DNA from 3 places in the Bradyrhizobium sp. MI1.3 genome. Region 2 is predicted to be linked to each of the others. Evidence: predicted binding sites of a transcription regulator. Region 2 holds the regulator's gene; each other region holds the start of a gene.
The links. Region 2 encodes LexA, which represses DNA repair genes until DNA is damaged. Its sites were predicted from a motif close to TGTTCNNNNTGTGTTCNG; they were not measured.
Positions count from the first base shown of each region.

Region 1: the regulator LexA is predicted to act here: its motif matches at 2,562-2,579, upstream of AC0L3A_RS39260 (ATP-dependent helicase).
Region 3: the regulator LexA is predicted to act here: its motif matches at 2,841-2,858, upstream of AC0L3A_RS17425 (helicase-related protein).

Region 1 covers NZ_JBVVPQ010000135.1:18-4,186, reverse strand. Annotated here, with positions in the region: gene AC0L3A_RS39260 (ATP-dependent helicase) at 1-2,397, opposite strand, end outside; gene AC0L3A_RS39255 (DUF1328 domain-containing protein) at 2,639-2,812, shown strand; gene AC0L3A_RS39250 (thioesterase family protein) at 2,818-3,324, opposite strand; partial or broken gene AC0L3A_RS39245 (FAD-binding oxidoreductase) at 3,413-4,169, shown strand, end outside.
Region 2 covers NZ_JBVVPQ010000013.1:99,255-108,614, forward strand. Annotated here, with positions in the region: gene AC0L3A_RS12360 (YybH family protein) at 1-52, shown strand, start outside; gene AC0L3A_RS12365 (DUF2171 domain-containing protein) at 139-372, shown strand; gene AC0L3A_RS12370 (ComEC/Rec2 family competence protein) at 468-2,747, shown strand; gene AC0L3A_RS12375 (hypothetical protein) at 2,885-3,319, opposite strand; gene lexA (transcriptional repressor LexA) at 3,772-4,473, opposite strand; gene AC0L3A_RS12385 (molybdopterin molybdotransferase MoeA) at 4,650-5,861, opposite strand; gene AC0L3A_RS12390 (hypothetical protein) at 6,084-6,275, opposite strand; gene AC0L3A_RS12395 (HAD family hydrolase) at 6,444-7,076, opposite strand; gene AC0L3A_RS12400 (alpha-hydroxy acid oxidase) at 7,085-8,218, opposite strand; gene AC0L3A_RS12405 (S41 family peptidase) at 8,525-9,360, shown strand, end outside.
Region 3 covers NZ_JBVVPQ010000021.1:36,314-45,673, forward strand. Annotated here, with positions in the region: gene AC0L3A_RS17410 (DNA adenine methylase) at 1-456, opposite strand, end outside; gene rpmB (50S ribosomal protein L28) at 717-1,028, opposite strand; gene AC0L3A_RS17420 (DUF3108 domain-containing protein) at 1,642-2,451, shown strand; gene AC0L3A_RS17425 (helicase-related protein) at 3,125-6,529, shown strand; gene AC0L3A_RS17430 (RNA-binding S4 domain-containing protein) at 6,614-6,883, shown strand; gene fdxA (ferredoxin FdxA) at 7,016-7,354, shown strand; gene AC0L3A_RS17440 (CarD family transcriptional regulator) at 7,699-8,547, shown strand; gene AC0L3A_RS17445 (response regulator transcription factor) at 8,730-9,263, opposite strand; gene AC0L3A_RS17450 (ATP-binding protein) at 9,253-9,360, opposite strand, start outside.

The sequences.
Region 1 (4,169 bases), on a different contig from region 2:
GAAGCTGCCGAAATCGGGCGAGGACGACTGGGACGAAAACGACGAGGCCTGTTCCTCGAAGCTGCCGCGGCCGCCATTACCGCCCCCGCCGCCGCCGCGATTGCGATTGGCCTGGGCGCGCTGCCAGCCGGGGGTCGAATAGGTGGAGCCGAACGCTTCCATGTCGTCGAAGCGGGAGGCGCCGTAGCCGCCAGTGCCGCCCCAGGCCGAGCCGCCCTTGGATTCCGTGATCTCGACATTGGCCGCGGGCAATTCGTCGAGGAAGCGCGAGGGGATCGTGGTCGACCAGGTGCCATGGATCCGCCGATTGGTGGCAAAATAGATTTTGGCGCGGCGGCGGGCTCGGGTCAGGCCGACATGACCGAGCCGGCGCTCTTCCTCAAGGCCGGCGCGGCCCTGTTCGTCCAGCGTCCGTTGGCTCGGAAACAAGCCTTCTTCCCAACCCGGCAGGAACACGTTGTCGAATTCCAGCCCCTTGGCCGAATGCAACGTCATCAGCGACACCGCGTCCTCATCGGCGCCGCTGTCGCGGTCCATCACCAGCGAGATGTGCTCCAAGAACCCTTGCAGGTTCTCGAACTCCTCCATCGAGCGCACCAGCTCCTTGAGGTTCTCGAGCCGGCCCGCGGCGTCCGCCGAACGGTCCTTCTGCCACATCTCGGTGTAGCCGCTCTCGTCGAGCACGATCTGGGCGAGATCCGTGTGCGACGTGACCTCGCGCTGGGCGCGCCAGCGGTCGAACTGGGCGACGACGTCGCGCAACGAGCCGCGCGCCTTCGGCTTCAGCTCGTCGGTCTCGACCACCGCGCGCGCCGCTTCGAACAGCGGAATGCGGCGCTTGCGGGCGTGATCGTGCAGCATCTGCACGGTGGCATCGCCAAGGCCGCGCTTGGGCGTGTTGACGATGCGCTCGAAGGCGAGATCGTCGGCCGGTGAATTGATGACGCGCAGATAGGCCAACGCATCGCGGATTTCGGCGCGCTCGTAGAAGCGCGGGCCACCGATGACGCGATAGGGCAGGCCGAGCGTGACGAAGCGGTCCTCGAACTCGCGCATCTGGTAGGAGGCGCGAACGAGAATCGCGATCTCGTTGAGTTTGTCGCCCTGGCGCTGGATCTGCTCGATCTCCTCGCCGATGCCGCGGGCTTCCTCTTCCGAATCCCACGAGCCCGTCACCGTGACCTTCTCGCCGTCATGGTCCTCGGTGCGCAGCGTCTTGCCGAGCCGGCCCTCGTTGTGGGCGATCAGGTGCGAGGCGGCGGCGAGGATGTGGCCGGTCGAGCGGTAGTTGCGCTCGAGGCGGATGACCTTGGCGCCGGGAAAATCATGGTCGAAGCGCAGGATGTTGTCGACCTCCGCGCCGCGCCAGCCATAGATCGACTGGTCGTCATCGCCGACGCAGCAGATGTTCTTGACGTGGGGGGCAGCGAGTTCCGTCATTCCGGGGCGATGCGTAGCATCGAACTCCGGTGCGCGATCGCGCACCTGAGAATCTCGAACGGCAGACTCATCTCCGGATTCCGGGTTCGGCTCTTCGAGCCGCCCCGGAATGACAGTGGGCGAGGTTGGCTTCGTCGGTGCCTGCGACAATAGCCGCAGCCACAGATACTGCGCGACGTTGGTGTCTTGATACTCATCGACCAGGATGAATTTGAAGCGCTGCTGGTACTGCCGCAGGATATCCGGGTGCTCGCGGAAGATGCGGATGTCCTCGAGCAGCAGATCGCCGAAATCGGCGGCGTTCAAAATCTTCAACCGCTCCTGGTAGCTCGCATAGAGCTTGCCGCCCTTGCCGTTGGCGAAGATGGCGGCTTCGCCCGACGGCACCTGCGACGGCGTGAGGCCGCGGTTCTTCCAGCCGTCGATCAGGCCGGCCAGCATGCGCGCGGGCCAGCGCTTGTCGTCGATGTTGTCGGCTTGCAGCAGCTGCTTCAACAGCCGCACCTGATCGTCGACGTCGAGCACGGTGAAGTTCGACTTGAGCTGCGCCAGTTCGGCGTGGGTGCGCAGGATGCGTCCGCCGATGGAGTGGAAGGTGCCGAGCCACGGCATGCCTTCGACGGCATGGCCGAGCATCTGGCCCAGCCGGTGCTTCATCTCGCGCGCGGCCTTGTTGGTGAAGGTCACCGACAGGATTTCGGAGGGGCGGGCGCGGCCCTGGCTCAGGATATGGGCGATGCGCGTGGTCAGCACGCGGGTCTTGCCGGTGCCGGCGCCGGCCAGCACCAGAACCGGCCCGTCCAGCGTCTCCACAGCCTCGCGCTGCTCCGGATTGAGCCCGGACAGGTATTGCGGGCCCACCGAGGCGCGCGCGCGCGCGGCAATGCCACCGGCTGCGGGCTGGTGGTCGGGGACGCTCTGGGACGTGATCTTGCTCGGCTCGGTCATGCGAATCATTTGCCCCACGTTGGCACCGCGGGGTGGTGAAAGGGGAGCCTTCTTAACAGGGATTGGTCCCTATATGGGGCCGCGGACGGGGGTTTTCCACGTGCGCGGAAAGCCAATTTGTTCCTGCGGGTCAGGCGAATTTCCGGCCCCAGCGGCCCGGAACCATTGTTCCGAGTTGGCGATTGGTTCTGCAAGTGAGGCGCGTCAGCCGCGCCGATCGCAGACAGACATCGAAACAGAGGTTCGGACCATGCTTAGCTGGGTTGTGACGTTTCTGGTTATCGCCTTGATCGCCGGTATCCTGGGCTTTGGCGGCCTCGCCGGCGCGTCGATCGAAATCGCCAAGATCATCTTCTTCATCGCGGTCGTGCTGTTCCTGGTCTCGGCCGTTGTCGGTCTGGCCCGCGGCCGTAACAGGGTCTAGCGCGCTTACCGCTTCGAGGGCATCGCCACGTTCCGGCCGATGCCCTCGGGCCGCGGTACGGCACTGTGGGCCTTGACCACCGCTGCGATGCGCTCGCGGATGTCTGGCGGAAACGCCGCCACCTTTCGTGAGCCCATGTCGATGTGAAGCGACATGTTTTCGGAGGTCGCCGACAACCAGCCCTCGGTGGCGTGCCGCAGCTCCTGGAATGTGTGCAGCCGCTTGTCGTCGGCCTCCAGCAGCCAGACCGAGACCTGCACGGGATCGCCCAAGTGGATTTCGCGCAAATACCGCACGTGGCACTCGGCAGTGAAGGTCGAGCCGCCTCGCTCCTTCATATAGCCCGGCCCGATCCCAAGCGTCAGCCACATCTGGTCGATCGCGCGGTCGAACATCACGTTGTAATAGGCCATGTTGAGGTGGCCGTTGTAGTCGATCCATTGCGGCTCGATCTGCATGATCGAGGCGCGGAACGGCTCGGCATCGGGCGCAGCGGTGACAGTGTCCGGCATGTGTCCTTCCCCAGCTATGCGTCCGGTCGCTTGACTTGACCGGTTAGATGTCCTTTGCCACGGTCTCTTCTCGTCGGGAGGAATTTCCGTGGGTACGACCATCACCAATAATCCGCCGCGGCCGGCGCCGAAAGCCCTCGCGACCGCGCTGGAGCAGCTTGCCGCACGATTCGGCAACCGCCTCATCACGTCGCAGGCCGTCCGCGAGCAGCACGGCCACACCACGACGTGGATTCCCAACCAGCCGCCGGACGGCGTGGTGATGGCGCAGGAGACCGCCGACATCCAGGACGTGGTGCGGATCTGCGCGAAGAACGGCGTCCCCGTCATCGCCTTCGGCACCGGCACTTCGCTCGAAGGCCAGGTCAATGCGCCCGCGGGCGGCATCTCCATCGACCTGCGCGACATGAACAAGGTGCTGGCGGTGCACGCCGAGGACCTCGACTGCGTGATCCAGCCCGGCGTCACCCGCAAGGCGCTGAACGAGCATCTGCGCGACCAGGGCCTGTTCTTCCCGATCGACCCCGGCGCTGACGCTTCGCTCGGCGGCATGGCCTCGACGCGGGCTTCCGGCACCAATGCGGTGCGCTACGGCACCATGCGCGACAGCGTGCTGGCGCTGAAGGTCGTCCGCGGTGACGGCGAGATCATCACCACGGGCACGCGCGCAAAGAAATCGTCGGCCGGTTACGACCTGACGCATCTGTTCGTCGGCGCCGAAGGCACGCTCGGCATCATCTCCGAATTGACCATCCGCCTGCGTGGCATTCCCGAGACGATCGCAGCCGGCGCGGTGTCGTTCGAGACCGTGCATGGCGCGTGTCAGGCCGTGATCCTGGCGATCC
Region 2 (9,360 bases):
CGACTGGAAGATCGTCAATCACCATGCTTCGTCGCAGGCGCCGCTGATCTGACGAGCGCGGGGACACGGCTTCGTCATTCTCGTGAGAGAACGAACGTGCATCCCGCGCGTTGGGGTGGGTCCAACAAGGAACCCACCATGCAGAACATCGCAGAGCATATGGAAGTCATCGGCGCCGACGGCGTCCATATCGGCACCGTTGACAAGGTCGAAGGCAATCGCATCAAGCTGACCAAGAAGGACAGCGGCGAGGGCAGCCACAAGGGGCATCATCACTTCATCGACAAGGGCCTCGTCGCGGACATCGAGGGCAACAAGGTCCGGCTGTCGGCCAAGGCGGATGTCGCGGTGACGATGGAAGAGGAAAAGTAGGGGGCGCGCCCTTTCGTTCCTGATCCGTACCGCTATCCGCCCGCCTGCACGTTCCGGTAGCTTCGGCCTTCGTTGCGTATCACCGAGTGCAGGGAATGGCGGAGCCGGGCCGGCCAGTACGGTCGCAGGGGATTGCGGGGACGTGGCCCGCGGGCCGCGCCGCGTCCGCTGGCGGCCTCGCGCCTGCAGGCCTCGACCTCTGGACATCGCTGGCCGAGACCGTCCGCGCCTGGCTACGCGCCGAGGCTGGCGCCGGGCGGCTGTTGCCGTGGGTGCCCGTAGCGTTTGGCTGCGGCATCGCGCTTTATTTTTCCGCCGATCACGAGCCGGTGCTGTGGATCGTCGCCACGACCGCCATCGCGCTCCTGCTTGGCGCGGCTCTGTTGCGGCGGAGCCGGCTGTTCGCCCCGGCCATCATGATCGCGGCGGTCGCGGCCGGTTTTGCCGTGGCGACCTGGAAGACGGCGCGCATCGCTCACCCGGTGCTGGCAAAGTCGCTCTATTCGGTATCGTTGTCGGGCTTCGTCGAAGCCCGCGACATCCGCGAGCGTACCGACAGGTTCGTGCTGCGCGTCACCGCGATGGAGGCGCAGCGCAGCGACGTCAGGCTCGAGCGCGTGCGCCTGTCGGTCCGCAAGGGCACGGCGCCGGAGGTCGGCAATTTCGTTCAGCTGAAGGCGCGGCTGATGCCGCCGCTCGCGCCGGTGCGGCCCGGCAGCTACGACTTTTCGCGTGACATGTTCTTCCAGGGCATCGGCGCCTCCGGCTTCGCGATGGGCGCAATCACGGTGGCGGCGCCGCCTGAGACCGCCGGCTTGCGGCTGCGTTACGCGGCCTTCATGCAAGGCCTGCGCGATGCGATCGATGCCCGCATCCGGGCGACGCTCGACGGCGACAACCGGGCGATCGCGACCGCGCTGCTCACCGGGCGGCGCGATGCGATCACCACGCCCGTCAACGACGCGATGTTCATCTCCGGCCTCGGCCACGTGCTCTCGATCTCCGGTTATCACATGGCCGTGGTGGCCGGTGTCGTGTTCTTCGCGGTGCGCGCGCTGCTCGCTCTGATCCCCGGACTGGCGGCCGGCTTTGCCATCAAGAAATGGTCGGCCGCCGCCGCGCTGGTCGCCGCTGCGTTCTACCTGCTGCTGTCAGGTGCGGAGGTCGCGACGCAAAGGTCGTTCTTCATGACCGCGGTAGTGCTGATCGCGGTGATGGTCGATCGCCGCGCCATCACCTTCCGCACGCTTGCTGTCGCCGCGCTGATCGTGCTCGCGGTCGCGCCGGAAGCGCTGGTGCATCCGAGCTTCCAGATGTCGTTTGCAGCAACGCTCGGGCTGGTGGCGCTGGTGCAGATCGGCATGCCGAATTTGTTTGCCTCGCCGGACCATTCGGCGACTGCACGCATTGCGATGTGGGGCGGCCGCGAGATCGCGATGCTGTTCATGGCTTCGCTGATTGCGGGACTTGCGACCACACCCTACGCCGCTTTCCACTTCCACCGTGTCACGCCGTTCGGCGTGCTGGCCAATCTCGGCGCGATGCCGGTGGTCTCGGCGCTGGTGATGCCGGCGGGGCTGTTGGGGCTGCTTGCTGCACCGTTCGGGCTGGACAGCGTGTTCTGGTGGCTGATGGGGATCGGCATCGACTGGATGGTCGCGGTCTCGCGCTGGGTCGCAGCATTGCCGGGTGCCGTCGGCCGCATCGCGGCGTTCGGGATCGGGCCGCTGATCGCGGCGAGCCTGGGAATCATCGTGCTGGGCTTGTTGCGGACGCCGCTGCGCTGGTCCGGCGCCTTGGTGCTGCTGGCAGCGATCCTCTGGGGACTGTCGGCGCGGCAGCCCGACATCCTGATCGCCGGGGATGGCGCGAGCGTCGCCGTGCGGGGCAAGGACGGATATCTGCACCTGATCAGGACCAGCAAGGACAGCTTTCTGCTCAAGGAATGGCTCGCTGCCGACGCCGATCCGCGCGATGCCGGCAGAGCCTCGCTGGCTGATGGCGTGTCCTGTGACGAATCCGGCTGCGTGACGCCACTGATCGACGGGAGGCTGGTCGCGCTGGCACTGCGGGTCGACGCTCTCGCCGACGATTGCAGTCGGGCCGCGCTGGTGGTGACGACGCGTCCCGCGCCGCCCGATTGCGCGGCGATGGTGGTCGATCGGCAGCGGCTCGCCAGCCAGAGCGCACTGGCGCTGACGCAGCGTGGTGACGGATTTGTGGTTCAGGCGGTGAGGGCGAGAGGCACGAGCCGCCCCTGGTTGCCGGCCGGCGCCGGCGAGGGTGATTTCGACGGCAGCCTTGCGCCGAAGGCGACCGCGCCCCGCATCAAGGACGCAACGCCGGCGGAGACCGACTTGCAGGCCGACGATTGATCTGATGGTGCGGAGCAACGCAGCGGGTCGGTGCGTCCGCTCGGATTCGCTGGCGCAAACCACACCATCTCGCCGGCCACGGCCGGCGATGGCAATTCAATCCTGACCTCCGACCTCGTAGCCGGAGGGCGGCTGTTTCAGCCGATCGGCAGGTGCGTGACGGTCGGCTGCCTGTCGGCGATGATCTGCGCCTTGTGCTCGCGCTCGATGACCGACTGGGTCACAGGCAGTTGCAGCACGGTCGCGCGCTGGCCTTCGACGAGCTGCGTCACCAGCACAAATTTGCCGTCGGGGAATTCGATCGCGTCATGATGGCGGTCGGGAACGTGCGGATCGATCTTGCCGAACTTGCCCACGCGGGAATTGATGGTCCGCGTCCAGATCCAGCGATTGTCGTAGCGGACGTCGTCTGCGAAGGCGAGCTCCGTTCCCGGCAGCAGGCAGACGGCAACAGACGGATCGGCTGCGGAGGCGAAGCCGCGCGTCGAGGTGCCGCGGAAATTTGTCGTGACGATCGTCTCGCCGACTTCGGCGGGGCGCGACGCGACGGCATGCAGGCTGTAGTCACACATCGGGTGCTCCTCATGCTGGGATAGCAACCCGCGTCTCTTATCGAGGCGCAGGCCTCTATCAGAGTTGAAGCACGAAAGCTCTGCTCGGTTGTGGGCAAATCTGCGGCTGGTTTCCGCAAGCCGCGATCACATTATCTTTCCCGAATTCAATAGGAACAAAGAGAGTTGCGATGCATTCGGGAGGCGCATGCGCGAATATTGCCGGCTGGTGCAACGACCTCGATCGCTCGTCGCTGTTTCCTCGCACACTCGAGCCGCGAAGCGGTGCTGTTTCGGTGCTGCTTCTTGGGCGTCGCGAGTAGCCAGCGCCGGAGGAGGGGCCGGATAGTCTGTGCAGAACCAGAAAGACTATCCAGCCGGAGCGGACGATGATCCGCTCCAATCTCTGACCGGCGATGCCGATCGGAAGCGCGCGAGGCGCCAACTTCTCCAGGTATCAAGTACGTCCGGTATCAGTACTTCCGGTAAAGCCCGATCAGCTTGCCCTGAATCTTCACCCGATTGGGCGGCAGGATGCGGACCTCATAGGCAGCGTTGGCGGGCTCGAGCGCGATCGAGGCGCCGCGACGGCGGAAGCGCTTCAGCGTCGCTTCCTCGTCGTCGATCAGCGCCACCACGATGTCGCCGGTATCGGCGCTCTCGTTGCGCTGAATCAGCGCCATGTCGCCGTCAAGGATGCCGGCATCAACCATGGAATCACCGCGCACTTCCAGCGCGTAATGTTCGCCCGAGCCGAGCATGTCGGGCGGTACGCTGATGGTGTGGCTGCGTGTCTGCAACGCCTCGATCGGCGTGCCGGCGGCGATGCGGCCCATCACCGGTACCGCCACGGGGCGTTCGCCCTCGTCCGCGGGCAGGCTGGAGCCCGCACGCACCTTGCCGAGATTGCCCTCGATGACGCTGGGGGTGAAGCCGCGGCGGCTGCCGGCGGCTGCCTGGAGCTCCGGCAGCTTGATGACTTCAATCGCACGGGCGCGGTTGGGCAGGCGTCGGATGAAGCCACGCTCCTCGAGCGCCGTGATCAGGCGATGGATGCCCGACTTCGAGCGCAGATCGAGCGCATCCTTCATCTCGTCGAAGGAGGGCGGCACGCCGCTTTCCTTCAGACGTTCACTGATGAACCGCAGAAGCTCGTATTGTTTGCGCGTTAACATCTCGACCAAAGTCCCCCGGTTGATGTCGTCCGATTCCGAGACGCAGAATTCGGCAATAAGCCGCTACATGCTCGAAACAAATCATGAACGGACACTATATGTTCGATACATGTTCCGCAACTGCTTAATTTACCGTGAACAGAGCAAAGTTCGCAGAACGCGCGTTGCGGGGGTGCTCAGACGGGGAGCCGCAACACTTCGCAAGCCGTGCCGGCTTCGGCCTTCGGCGCGAATGGTGCGCGCACGAGAAGTACCTGTGCTGCAGCGAGATTCGCAAGCAGCGAAGAGTCCTGATGATTGACGGGAAGAACGACGCGTGTGCCATCGTCACGCTCCTCCAGATGCGCGCGCAGATAGTCCTCGCGCTGGTCGTTGGCGCCGACGCCGCGGCCGAGCACGGCGCGTTCGCGGCGATGGTGAATCACTGAACGGCCCGACAGGGCGCGAATCAGCGGCACCATGAACAGGAAAGCGCACACGTAGGACGACACGGGATTGCCCGGCAGGCCGATCACACCCATTGCGCCGAGTCGCCCGTGCATCATCGGCTTGCCTGGCCGCATCGCGATCTTCCAGAACGCCATCGCGATGCCTTCGTCCCGCAGTGCCTGCTGGACCAGATCGTGGTCGCCGACCGATGCGCCGCCGGTCGTGATCAGGATGTCGGCGCCGCTCTCGCGGGCGCGGCGGATGCCGGCGGTGGTCGCCTCCAGCGTATCGGCGGCAATACCGAGGTCGATCGTCTCGGCGCCTTCGCTGCGGGCGAGCGCGTGCAGGGCGTAGCCGTTGGAATAGACGATCTGGCCGTGGCCTGGCGTGGTGCCTGGCATCACCAGCTCGTCGCCGGTGGCGAGAATCGCGACCTTTGGACGCCTGAAAACGACAAGGTGCGGATGATTCATCCCGGCAGCGAGCGCGAGGTCGCGCTCGGTGACACGGCTTCCCTTGCGCAGGAGCACGTCACCCTCGCGGAAATCGACGCCGGCGGGGCGGATGTGCCGACCGGCGATCGCGGCTTCCTTGATCATGATCCGCTTGCCGGCGGCGACCGTGTCCTCCTGGATCACGACGGCGTCCGCGCCACCGGGAACGACGCCGCCGGTGAAGATCCGTACGGCCTCGCCGGCGCCGATCGTCCCGGCGAACGGTCGGCCCGCCGCGACTTCGCCGACCACGGTGAGCTCCGAATCGATCGTCGCGGCATCGGCCGCGCGCACCGCGTAGCCGTCCATCGCCGACATCGCCTGCGGCGGCTGCGTGCGCCGCGCCGCGAGGTCACACGCGAGCACGCGATGATGGGCCTCGTCGAGGGAAATCATTTCTTCCGGCAGCGGCTCTGCACCCGCCAGCACCGCGGCAAGCGCGTCGGAAACCGGCATCAAGGCCACGGCGAAAACTCCTGCTCGGCACGTTCGGGCGAATGTTCCGCACGTCTTCTAGCCGAGCGCGGGCGCAGAGGCAAAAACCGCTGAGCGGGCACAGTCATCCCGCCGCTTCACATTGTTCCGGAAGGCAGGATCAAGCGCGTCGCGCGGCCATGGAAGCGACGAAAATCACGGCAAGGAAAATCACGGCAAGGCGAGAACGACGAGCGCCCCGGGCTGCATCGATCAGCTCCCTGCCTGCCCGGGAGTTACGTCGGGCGCCTTGGCTCCCTGGTCTTTGTCGGGCAGCGGATCGGCCTGGGATTTCAGGTCGGCGGCCTTGCTCACAAGCTTGGCGGAAAGGTCCGAATCTGAAGTTGTCCTGGCGAATTCAAGAAGAAGAGAGGCCTGCTTGGTGAGGTAGGTTTTGCCCAGCACGATGATGCATCCGTCCGTAGAAGTCCCAACGGACTCTAAGAGTCCGGAAGGCGGTATTCCGTTCCCGGAACTCTGTACAAAAATGCACAAAGTGATCGGGTTCCTCAATTTCTCAAAATTGGTCCCGGCGGGCGGTGCCGCCGTGGGTTTCGCGACACCGACTCCTCGTCAAATGCCCAATGCCTTCAATGCGTTCCCGACGTCACGCGGCGAGGTCACATGCACCGCCGTCAAGCCGCGCGCCCGCGCTCCCTCGATGTTTTCAGCAAGATCATCGAAGAACACGATGCGCCCGGCGGGCACGCCGATCGCCGCAACGACGTGGTCGAAAGCCTCCGCATCCGGTTTGCGCAGGCCGATGCTGGACGACAAATACAGCTCTCGGAAGTGGCCGAGGAGGTCGGCATATTCCCTCGAGAAATGGTCCACGTGCGGCCGGTTGGTGTTGGAGAAAGCGTAGAGCGGCATCTGCTTCGCTGCCCGCGGCAGCAGCTCGGCGATGTCAGGCATTTCGCCGGCGAAGATCGCGTTCCAGCCTTCCAGGAACTGCGCGTCCGAAATGCCGATTCCGAGCGAGGCTCGCAATGAGGCGAAATAATCCTCATCGCTGATCTTCCCCATCTCGTGCAACCGATAGGCTTCGCTGTCCCGCACATAGCGCGCGACGATGGCTTCGGGCTTGCAGCCGGCATGTCCCGCCCAGCAGGCGATTGCCTTGGAGAAATCGATATCGAGCACTACGCGGCCGAGATCGAACAGGAGCGCATCCGCGCTGCCGGGAGAGAGCGATGTCACCTGCATCCTTTCACTCAGTATCGATATGGCTCGTGGTCGAACAGCGGAAACGCGCTGAACACACTCGGCGCGTTGGTTGCGGTCGCCTGGTGCAGGCAGGATTTGTCGAGCTCGGCGAACGACGTCGCACCCAAGAGGCCGAGGCAGCGCAGCACTTCGTCCTCGAGCAGCTCCAGCATGCGCGCCACGCCGGCTTCGCCGGCCGCCGCCAGCGCCCAGCATTGCAGCCGGCCGATGCCGACGAGGTCGGCGCCCGCCGCGATCGCCTTGACGATGTCGGTGCCGCGACAGACACCGCCATCGACCATGATCTTGGCGCGGCCGTTCACGGCATCGACGATCTCGGGCAGCACATGCATGGCGCCGCGACCGTGATCGAGCTGACGGCCGCCATGGTTGGAGACGTAGATCCATTCGACGCCGTGATCGATCGCGATCAGCGCGTCCTCTGGCGTCGCGATGCCCTTGAGGATCAGCGGGATCTTGAACTTGTCCTTGATCATCTTCACCGTCCGCCACTCCAGACCCTTCTGGTAATCGCCGCCGGTGGCGCGCAGGCGGCTCTCGCGAACGTAGCGCTTGGCGATGTCACGTTCGCGACGGCTGTAATGAGCGGTGTCGACGGTCAGGCAGAAGGCGGCGTAGGCGTTCTTCTCGGCCCGGCTGACGACGTCGGCAACGAAGGCGTCGTCGCCGCGCACATAGAGCTGGTAGAGGCGCAGCGCGTCGGGCGCAGCTTCGGCGGTCTTCTCGAGGCCGGGCTCGGACACGGAACTGAGCATGTGCGCCGCACCGAAAGTACCGCAGGCGCGTGCCACGCTCGCCGCACCATCCGGATCGAAGATCTCAAGCGCGCCGACGGGGGCGAGTACCACCGGCAGGCGCATCTTGCGGCCGAACTGCTCGACCGAGCCGGTGACCTTGCGGACATCGCGCAGCACGCGCGGGCGAAAGGCGATCTCGTCCAGTGCCATGCGGTTGCGACGCATCGTGGTCTCGGTCTCGGCCGCGCCGACGATATAATCCCAGGCATTCTGGTTGAGGTTGGCGCGGGCTTTCCGGACGAATTCATGCAGATTCTGGAACGGCTCGGTGCTGGCGCCGAGCTCGACGTTCCTTTCCGGTTGGATGCGGGGTGCTTCGTTCATTGTTATCCTCCCGAGAATTTGAAGCCTTCCCTCATCGCCTAACCCGTCCGGGGCGCCAAAACCATCCTAAAATGGCATGGCAGCGAGGCGTGGGCCGGCCGGCCGACCCCCGCTGCGCACCAACCGGGTCCTGCAACGTTGCCGAAAGTTTAGGTCCGGACGAAGGGATTTTTACGGTGTACCCGCCGGCGTGGCATCCCGGCCTTGAAGAAACCAGAATGGTATTGTGAGAAGCAGGCTGGATCGCCATTTGCATGGCGGCTCCCCAGCCCCACCGAACCGCGAAGCAAAAAGGCCAGCCTATCCATGCGGAAAACCCTGCTGTTTCCACTGGGCGCGCTCACCGGAGCGTGTCTGACCCTTCTGGTAGCCAGTCCGCACGGCGGCGTATGGGCGGCACGGGCGGCAGCGAGCGCGGATGACGCCTATTCCAAGCTCAATTTGTTCGGCGAAGTGTTCGAGCGGGTGAAGGCGAGCTACGTCGAGAAGCCTGACAATGCCAAGCTGATCGAAGGCGCGATCACCGGCATGGTGACCTCGCTCGATCCGCACTCGCGCTACATGAACGACAAGGCCTGGACCGAGATGCAGGAGACCACCTCCGGCGAGTTCGGCGGGCTCGGCATCGAGGTCACGATGGAGGACGGTCTCGTCAAGGTCGTCTCGCCGATCGACGACACGCCGGCGTCTAAAGCCGGCATCATGTCGGGCGACCTCATCAGCAAGATCGACGGCGATGCGGTGCAGGGCATGACGCTCGAGCAGGCCGTCAACAAGATGAAGGGGCCGGTCGAGACCCAGACCAAGCTCACGATCGTGCGCAAGGGCGCCGACGCCCCGCTCGACGTCGCGATCAAGCGCGAGATCATCCATGTGCGCCCGGTGCGCTTCCACGTCGAGAACGGCGACATCGGCTATATCCGCGTCACCTCGTTCAACGAGCAGACGACCGATGGCCTGAAGAAGGCGATCGCATCGATCTCCAAGGACGTTCCGCCGGAGAAGCTGGTCGGCTATGTGATGGACCTGCGCAACAATCCGGGCGGACTGCTCGATCAGGCCGTGTCGGTGTCGAGCGCGTTCCTGCAGCGTGGCGAGGTCGTCTCGACCCGCGGCCGCAATCCGGAAGAGACCCAGCGCTT
Region 3 (9,360 bases), on a different contig from region 2:
TGACGTAAGGACAGAGGCAGCCTCTAGGAATTCTTCCTTACTGAGCATCCTCCCAGTGCGGGATTGGGAGAACGGAACATTGAATACACCCTGCTTGTTCGTCCTATAGAGGCCGTTAAAGCAATTCCGGTTCAGATAGTAAAAATACGCCGCCCGCACCAACGTGTCTTTGGTTTCAGCGATCTCTTTCCGTACGCGTAAATAAGTTGCCTTCGTGCGACGGAGTCGATTCGAGATCGCAAAAACGTCGTGCGGTTGCCTGCGACTGCACTTGTAAAAGTTAATCAAGTCGGAGTTGATGTCAGAGAGAACGGCTTTCTTCGGTCTCTGATCGAAAAATAGCGCAGCTGATCCGCAAAACGGCTCAACATATAAGAAGCTGTCGCTAGGGAACGCTTTTCTCAGCGGCTCCAGCATTTGTCGTTTGCTTCCTGCCCACCGAAGTAATGGTCTCACGCCGCGAGCGCCCGAAATGGATGATTAAATTGACTTTTCGCTGCCACAATAGCTTGCAACTTGAGTTGCCTACAAGTTACGGCTGCTAGAAATGTTAGCTGCCACCATTGATATCACCAGTTGTTTGCTCGTCTGAGCGCTTCTCCGCTGCACTGCGCACAAACAAAAACGGCCGGATCTTCCGATCCGGCCGTCACGCAAAACTTGATCCAGCTAAGCCTACGCCTCGCGACGCAAGCCTCCGCCCAATCCGAAAATTCTCAGCTCGCCTTCTTCGCCGGCGCGGGAGCAGGGCCGACCTTCTTCTGGATGGCGCGCTTCAGCTCGAGGGCGCGCGGCGACAGCACGGCGGCCTTGGCCTTGAGCAGGAAGGGATCGAGGCCGCCATTGTGGTCGACGCTCTTGATCGCGTTGGTGGAGACGCGCAGGCGCACGTTGCGGCCCAGCGCTTCGCTGATGAAGGTCACGTTGACCAGGTTCGGCAGGAAGCGGCGCTTGGTCTTGATGTTGGAGTGGCTGACCGTGTGGCCGACCTGGGGGCCCTTGGCCGTCAATTCGCAGCGGCGAGACATGGCAAAATCCTCAATCTTTCCCAACGATGTGCGGCCGCCATTCGGGGCGCCACGGGCAAATTCTCTGTCCTTGCAGGGAGCGGGCGGACGTATAGGGGGGAAGCGGCGGGACGTCAAGGTTTTGGGGCGGCTGGGATGCCAGTTTCGCGCCCAGCACTCGGTGTCATCGCCCGCGAAGGCGGGCGATCCAGTATTCCGAGAAAGCGCGGCTAGAGTCGAGGGGCCGCGGCGTACTGGATGCCCCGCCTTCGCGGGGCATGACAGGCGGGGCATGACAGCGGTGGAGGTGGCGGGGTGAGGTGCGCGGTTCTGACCCGCCCCGATCACCAAAACGGCAATGATTATCGCGCCTTACCATCACATAAAGGGCGTATTCGCGCCCGAAGAGTCCAGTGGAGTTCCGGACGCGGATAGGCCCGGACACATTGCTTGGCGCGCTATTTGGCTTAAGTAACAACCGTTCGCGCCCCGATTGGATTGTTTCGTGCTCACAACGCCTCATCTTGCGCCAAGTCTGCGTCCAAATGAGCTGCGCCCAAATGAGCTGCGCTCAGCGAAGCGGCGCGCAAGGAATCCACGCGCAAGTCATCCGCGCTCTGCCGGCCGCTGGGTCATGGCGGCCCTTGGCGGGCTGGTCTTGGCGTGGGCGGCGGAGCCCGCGGCGGCGCAGGGCAAGCTCGAGGCGCAATACGAGGCGACGCTGTCGGGCATTCCCGTCGGCCGAGGCGCCTGGAACATCGACATCCAGGACGATGTGTTCGCGGCCGCGGCCTCCGGCGGCACTTCGGGGCTGCTGAAATCCTTCGCGGGCGGGTCGGGCACCGGCGCCTCGCAAGGCCGCGTGGTCAACGGCGCGCTGGTCGCGACCGGCTACCAGGCCTCCACCACCACCTCGAAGAAGACCGAAGAGATCCGCATCACGCTCGACAAGGGCAATGTGAAGGATTTTGCCATCCTGCCGGAGCCGCCGGTCGATCCCGACCGCATCGTCGTCACCGACGCGCATCGCCGCGGCGTCTGGGACCCGATGACGGCCTCGCTGGTGCGCGTCTCAGGCACCGGCGACGTGCTGTCGGCGGACGCCTGCCACGGCAGCGCCGCCGTGTTCGACGGCCGCATGCGCTACGAGCTCAAGCTCGATTTCAAGCGCATGGAAAACGTGAAGGCGGAGAAGGGCTATCACGGCCAGGTCGTGGTCTGCTCGCTCTACTTCGTGCCCATCGCCGGCTACATTCCCGACCGCCCCGTGATCAAATATCTCGCCGCCCAGCGCAATATCGAGGTCGCGTTCGCGCCGATCGCCGGAACGCGCATCCTGGTCCCGTTCTGGCTGAAAGTGCCGACGCCGCTCGGGCCGGCCATGCTGGAAGCCACCAGCTTCATCACCACGGCCCAGCCGCCCAGGATCGCGAAGACGCAGTAGGGCGCTGCAGTTGCCGCTGCCGTAGCCCGGATGGAGCGTAAGCGTAATCCGGGTTCTTTGCTTCGGCCCCGCATTCCGCTTCGCTCCATACGGGCTACGACCCCGCCTTTTTGGTAAAAATAAACATCAATGATTTCAATGGCATCCCTACTGTGCATGGGGTTGTTTTCGCACTTTTTGTTTGGGAGGGCTCCAGGGCCGGGAATCCATTTGACTCCTCCCCGATTCTGATTCGACTCCGCGCCGTCCCCAGCTTTAACGAATCCGCCACCGAAACGTCGCTTGTGCGGCGGGCCAAAACTCCATCTAGTGCGAACCACTAAGCCTCCCGCGACATCTTGCGAGAACGGAACAGGACTCAAGGGGGAGTCAGCGATTCGGCCGCGATTCGTTCTCAACTCGTTCCGAAGCTTAAAGCCAACGGGAAAAGCGTCGCAAAGTGAGACAGTTGCGCGGGATTTGGGAAGGGGCGCCGCATTCTCCGCCGTCATGCCCCGGCTTGACCGGGGCATCCAGTACGCCGCGCCCTCTCGGTTTGATCTGCGCCGCCTCTGGAATACTGGATCGCCCGGTCGAGCCGGGCGATGACAGCGATGTGTGAGGCCGGCCCTTCGCGCCACCGCCCCAAAACAGCACTGACATTCGCCCCAATCGCCATTACCTAATCCCCCAGATGCCTTTTTCCTCCTCCCCCTTCGCTTCCGAGCGGCTTCCCGGCGCCGGCGTCACTGCGGTGCTTGGGCCCACCAACACCGGCAAGACCCATCTCGCCATCGAGCGGATGCTCGCGCATCCCTCCGGCATGATCGGGCTGCCGCTGCGTCTGCTGGCGCGCGAGGTCTACAACAAGATCGCAGCAAGGGTCGGCCCCGATGCCGTCGCGCTTGTGACCGGCGAGGAAAAGATCAAGCCGAAAGCGCCGCGCTACTGGGTCTCGACCGTGGAGGCGATGCCGCGCGATCTCGACGTCTCGTTCCTCGCCGTCGACGAGGTGCAGATCGCCTCTGATCTGGAGCGCGGCCACGTCTTCACCGATCGCATCCTCAACCGCCGTGGCCGCGACGAGACGCTGCTGCTCGGCGCAGCGACGATGCGGCCCATTATCGAGCGGCTGCTGCCGGGCGTCTCCATGATCACGCGGCCGCGTCTGTCGCAGCTGGAATTCGCCGGCGACCGCAAGATCACGCGGCAGCCGCGCCGCACCGCCATCGTCGCCTTCTCGGCCGACGAGGTCTACGCCATCGCCGAGCTGATCCGCCGTCAGCATGGCGGCGCCGCCGTGGTGCTGGGCTCGCTCTCGCCGCGCACCCGCAACGCGCAGGTCGCGATGTTCCAGAACGGCGAGGTCGATTACCTCGTCGCCACCGACGCGGTCGGCATGGGGCTCAATCTCGACGTCGACCACGTCGCCTTCGCCTCCGACCGCAAGTTCGACGGCTACCAGTTCCGCCGCCTGACGCCGTCCGAATTCGGCCAGATCGCCGGCCGCGCCGGCCGCGCCACCCGCAATGGCACCTTCGGCACCACCGGCCGCTGCGCACCGTTCGAGCCCGAGCTCGTCAATGCGCTGCAGAACCACACCTTCGATCCCGTGAAGGTTTTGCAATGGCGCAATTCGAAGCTGGATTTCGCTTCCCTCGGCGCGCTCCAGGTCTCGCTGAACCTGGCCCCCGGCCACGAGGCGCTGACGCGCGCGCCCATCGCCGAGGACATGCGCGTGCTCGACCACGCCGCCCGCGACGCTGAGGTGCGCGATGTCGCGCATGGCAAGGATGCGGTGGAACGGCTGTGGGAGGCCTGCCAAATCCCCGACTACCGAAAGCTGTCGCCGGCCGCCCATGCCGAGCTGGTGACGACGCTGTACGGCTTCCTGATGCGGAAGGGATGCATCCCCGACGCCTGGTTCAGGACCCAGATCGACCAGGCCGACCGCGTCGACGGCGATATCGACACGCTGTCGGCCCGGATCGCGCAGATTCGCACCTGGACCTTCGTCGCCAACCGTCCCGACTGGCTGAAAGACCCCGAACGGTGGCAGGGGATCGCCCGCGAGGTCGAAAATAAATTATCGGATGCGCTCCATGAACGCTTGACTGAGCGTTTCGTTGATCGCCGGACCAGTGTATTGATGCGCCGCCTGCGGGAGAACACGAGCTTGAATACTGAAATCGGCAAGACCGGCGAAGTCATCGTCGAAGGCCATGTCATCGGCCGCCTCGATGGCTTCACCTTTGCACCGGATGCGGCGGAAGCCGGCTCCGATGCGAAAGCGTTGCAGGCTGCAGCGCAGGCCGTGCTCGCCGGCGAGATCAACGCGCGCGCCGAAAAACTGGGCAATGCGCCGGACGAGCAGTTCGTGCTGACTTCGGAAGGCATCATCCGCTGGACCGGCGATGCCGTGGCGCGGCTGTCTGCCGCAGAGGACGCGCTGCATCCGCGCATCCGCATCATCTCCGACGAACGCCTCACGGGCGCCCCCCGAGACAAGGTGCAGGCCCGGCTCGAGCTCTGGCTCAAGACGCATATCGAAAAGCTGCTCGGGCCGCTGTTCGAGCTCAGCAAGGCCGAGGACGTCACCGGCATCGCCCGCGGCATCGCCTATCAGCTCGTGGAGGCGCTCGGCGTGCTGGAGCGCCCGAAGATCGCCAACGAGCTGAAGGACCTCGACCAGCCCTCGCGCGCGACCTTGCGCAAATATGGCGTCCGCTTCGGCGCCTATCACCTCTATTTCCCCGGCCTGCTCAAGCCGGCCGGGCGTGCTCTGGCCGCGCTGCTCTGGGCGCTGAAGCAGGATAATGTCGATCCCTCCGCGCTGTCGGGCGCGCAGCATCTGGCAAGCTCCGGCCGCACCTCGTTCCCGGTGGACAAGCAGCTGCCGCGCGATGCCTATCGCGTGCTCGGCTACAAGCAGGCCGGCGAGCGCGCCGTGCGCGTCGATATCCTGGAACGTCTTGCCGACCTGATCCGTCCGGCGCTGGCCTGGCGCGAGAACGCGTCCGGCGAAAAGCCCGCCGGTGCGTTCGACGGCCGCAGCTTCGTGGTGACGCAGGCGATGACCTCGCTCACCGGTTCGGCCGGCGAAGATTTTGCCTCCGTGCTCCGCGCGCTCGGCTATCGCATGGACAAGCGCCCGCCGCTGCCGGCGAAGCCGGCCGTTGCGGAGACGCCGGCTGCGGAAGCAAGCACTGAAGCTCCGGCAGAAACGCCGGTCGAGGACGCCGCAGTGCCTGCGGAAACCGCGATCGAAGCCGCCGCCGAGCCTGTGACCGTCGAAGACGCGCCCGGCATGGAGCAGCACGACGAGCCCGTGCAAGACGAGCCGGCGCTCGAAGCCTCCGTCACGCCGGAAGACGCTCCCGGCATCGCGCCGCCTGCGGAAGAGGCTGCGGCACCCGTTGAAGCCGCCGAAACCGCACCTGCCGAGACCGCACCTGCCGAGACTGCGGCAGCCGAAGCCGCTGCGTCGGCCGATGCGGCAGCACCTGTGGAGGCCGCGGCCACGCCCGCTGAGCCCGAGCTCATCGAGGTCTGGCGTCCCGCCGGCCGTCATGACGATCGCAAGCCGCGCCACGAGCGCCACCGCAACCAGCGTCATCACCAGCCGCGTCCGCAGGCGACTGCTGAAGCCGGCGCTGCGCCTGCCGAAGGCGAAGCCCAGCCTGCCGCCGACGGCGAGAAACGCGGTGAGCGTCATCGCCATGGCGGCGGTCATCGCCGGGATTCCGGCCGCGATGGCGGCAGGGACTTCCGCAAGCCGCGCGAAGGCGGCGCCGAAGCCGCGCCGCGTCCCGAGGGGCGCGACGACAAGAACCGTCGCTTCGAGGGCAAGAATGGCGGCAACAAGGACCGCGACAACAAGGATCGCAACAAGGGCAAGTTCGGTGGCGGCGATCGCGACAAGGGTCGCGACAACCGTGGCCGCGACCGCGACAAGGGCCGCGACCGCCAGGGCGGACCCTCGCTGCGTCCCTATGCATCGAGCGCCAATCCGCGCGAACGCGATCGTCCTGTCGATCCGAACTCGCCGTTTGCAAAACTCGCTGCGCTAAAGGAGCAGCTGTCCGGGCGTAAGGAGTAGCGTAGCGTTTTCAAGCGAAGTGCGGAGCGGTTCGCGTGAAGAAAACGCGTCAGAGGGAATAGGGTCACGACCGAGCGGCAGCGCATCGACAAATGGCTATGGCACGCGCGGGTGGTGAAGGCGCGCACCTCCGCTGCCGAGCTTGTCGAGTCCGGCCATGTTCGCGTCAACGGTGCACGCGAGAAATCGCCGGGGCATGCGATCAAGATCGGCGACGTGCTCACCATCGCGCTCGATCGCACTGTGCGCGTCTTGAAAGTCACCGCCTTCAACGAACGCCGCGGCGATGCCGCCTCGGCCCGTGTGCTCTACGAAGAGCTCGGTGAAGGCCATCCGAATTCTCAGCGCAATTAATTGCGCTTTGAATTCATTTCTTGGTCGATCAAGCGCATAAAGCCGTCATGATCGGCCGTTCCTGAGCTTGCGGCGCCGGGCCATCCGCGCTACGCAAGCCGCGACTTTTAAAAGAGCTTTTCGGAGCGTTGGATGACTTACGTCGTCACTGAAGCGTGCATCAAGTGCAAGTACACCGACTGCGTCGAGGTCTGCCCGGTCGATTGTTTCTACGAGGGCGAGAACATGCTCGTCATCCATCCTGACGAGTGCATCGATTGCGGCGTGTGCGAGCCGGAATGTCCCGCCGATGCCATCAAGCCGGACACGGAACCGGGCCTGGAAAAGTGGCTCACGGTCAACGCCGACTACGCCAAGAGCTGGCCGAACATCACCCAGAAGAAAGAATCACCTGCCGACGCCAAGGATTTCGACGGCATGGAGGGCAAGTTCGACAAGTATTTCTCCGCGAACCCCGGCTCCGGCGACTAATTCGGGTCAAACTTAACCCTATTAGCGGCGTTACCGCCGAAAACCAGCCCTTAAGACCCCTAAATCATTGATTTTTGCGGGAAATGTGCTATATTGGGCACATTGAGCCGAACCCTGGTTAGCCCCGTCGGCCCCGTTGGGTTCCCGTGAAACCAAATGTCGAACAGGGGCGTGGCAGTTTCCGCGCGCAGGCTGTGTCACAGAAAACGCGTAAAAAGAGTACTTCAGCGAAGGCTTCCCATAAGGACGCCAAGAAAGTCGCCGCGGCCAGCCGTAGCGCATCCAAGGGTCGGACCGCGACTAAGGCGCCGGCTGCAAAGTCCTCGAAGAACAAAAGAAGCGCAATGCCTAACAAGACTGCCAAGCCGGCCGCGAAAGCGACCGTTGCCAAGCCTGTTGCCGCCAAGCCTGCCGCCAAGCCTGCCGCCAAGCCCGCTGTTGCCAAGACGCCCGCTGCCAAGGCTCCCGCTGCCAAGCCCGCCGCGCCAAAGGCTCCTGTTGCGGCTGCTCCTGCCAAGGCTCCCGTCGCTGCCGCCAAGCCGGCCGTGAAGCCCGCGGCTGTTGCGCCGAAGGTCGAGGAAAAGAAGGTCGTGACCCAGCGTCAGGGCTTCAAGGCCAACGAATTCGTCGTCTATCCCGCCCACGGCGTCGGCCAGATCCTGGCCATCGAGGAGCAGGAGATTGCCGGCGCGAAGCTCGAGCTGTTCGTCATCAACTTCATCAAGGACAAGATGACGCTGCGCGTGCCGACCGCCAAGGTCGCCAATGTCGGCATGCGCAAGCTGTCCGAGCCCGCGCTGGTGAAGCGTGCGCTCGAGACCCTCAAGGGCCGTGCCCGCGTCAAGCGCACCATGTGGTCGCGCCGCGCCCAGGAATACGAAGCGAAGATCAACTCGGGCGACATCGTCGCGATCGCGGAAGTCGTGCGCGACCTCTATCGCTCCGAATCGCAGCCCGAGCAGTCCTACAGCGAACGCCAGCTCTATGAAGCCGCGCTCGACCGTCTCTCCCGCGAGATCGCGGTGGTGCAGCACTCGACCGAGACCGAAGCGGTCAAGGAGATCGAGGCCCAGCTCGCCAAGAGCCCGCGTCGCACCGGCGCCAAGTCCGAAGCCGCCGAAGGCGAAGCCGACGCCGAGGGCGATAGCGACGAGACCGAGGGCGGAGCCACGGTCGCCGACGAGGCCGCGTAAGCGGCTCGCGCGTCGATCGCAACAGATCAAAAGCCCGGCCGTTTGGCCGGGCTTTTTGTTTGGGGCGCCGGATGATCTTGCTCGGTCCGTAGGGTGGGTTAGCCGAAGGCGTAACCCACGATGCTGCCGCAAAGAAGTGGTGGGTTACGCTTCGCTAACCCACCCTACAAAGTTAACCAACCTCACTTCACCGGCCGCTTCTCGAGCTTCCGCGCCAGCGTCCGCCGGTGCATCCCGAGCCGTCTTGCCGCTTCCGAGATGTTGAAATCGGTCTCGATCAGGGTCTGGTGGATGCGTTCCCATTCCAGCGTCTTGATCGATGTCGGCCGGGCGTCGAGCGCAACCTCGGCATTGCCTGCGGCCTTGTTGAAGGCGGCCTCGATGTCGTCGGTGTTCGACGGCTTGGCGAGATAGTGGCATGCGCCGAGCTTGATGGCCTCGACCGCGGTGGAAATGCTGGCGAAGCCCGTCAGCACCACGATCAACATCTCCGGATCGTGCGTGTGCAAGAGTTCGACACAGGCGAGCCCCGAGGCGCCGCCGAGCTTGAGGTCGACGACGGCATAGCCGAACGATCGCTCCTCCAGAACTTTCCGCACGTCCTCGATCGAGGCGGCGAGCACGACCTCGTAGTCGCGGCGCTCGAACGAACGCTTCAGGGTGCGGGCGAAGCCGGCATCGTCCTCGACGACGATGAGCGAACGGTCAGGCGTCAAAGCTGCCTCCGATCGCGAGCGTGGCGAGCGGCAGCGTGAGGCGGACCGTGGCGCCGCGCTTCCTGTGGTTCTCGGCAGTCACGCTGCCGCCAAGCTT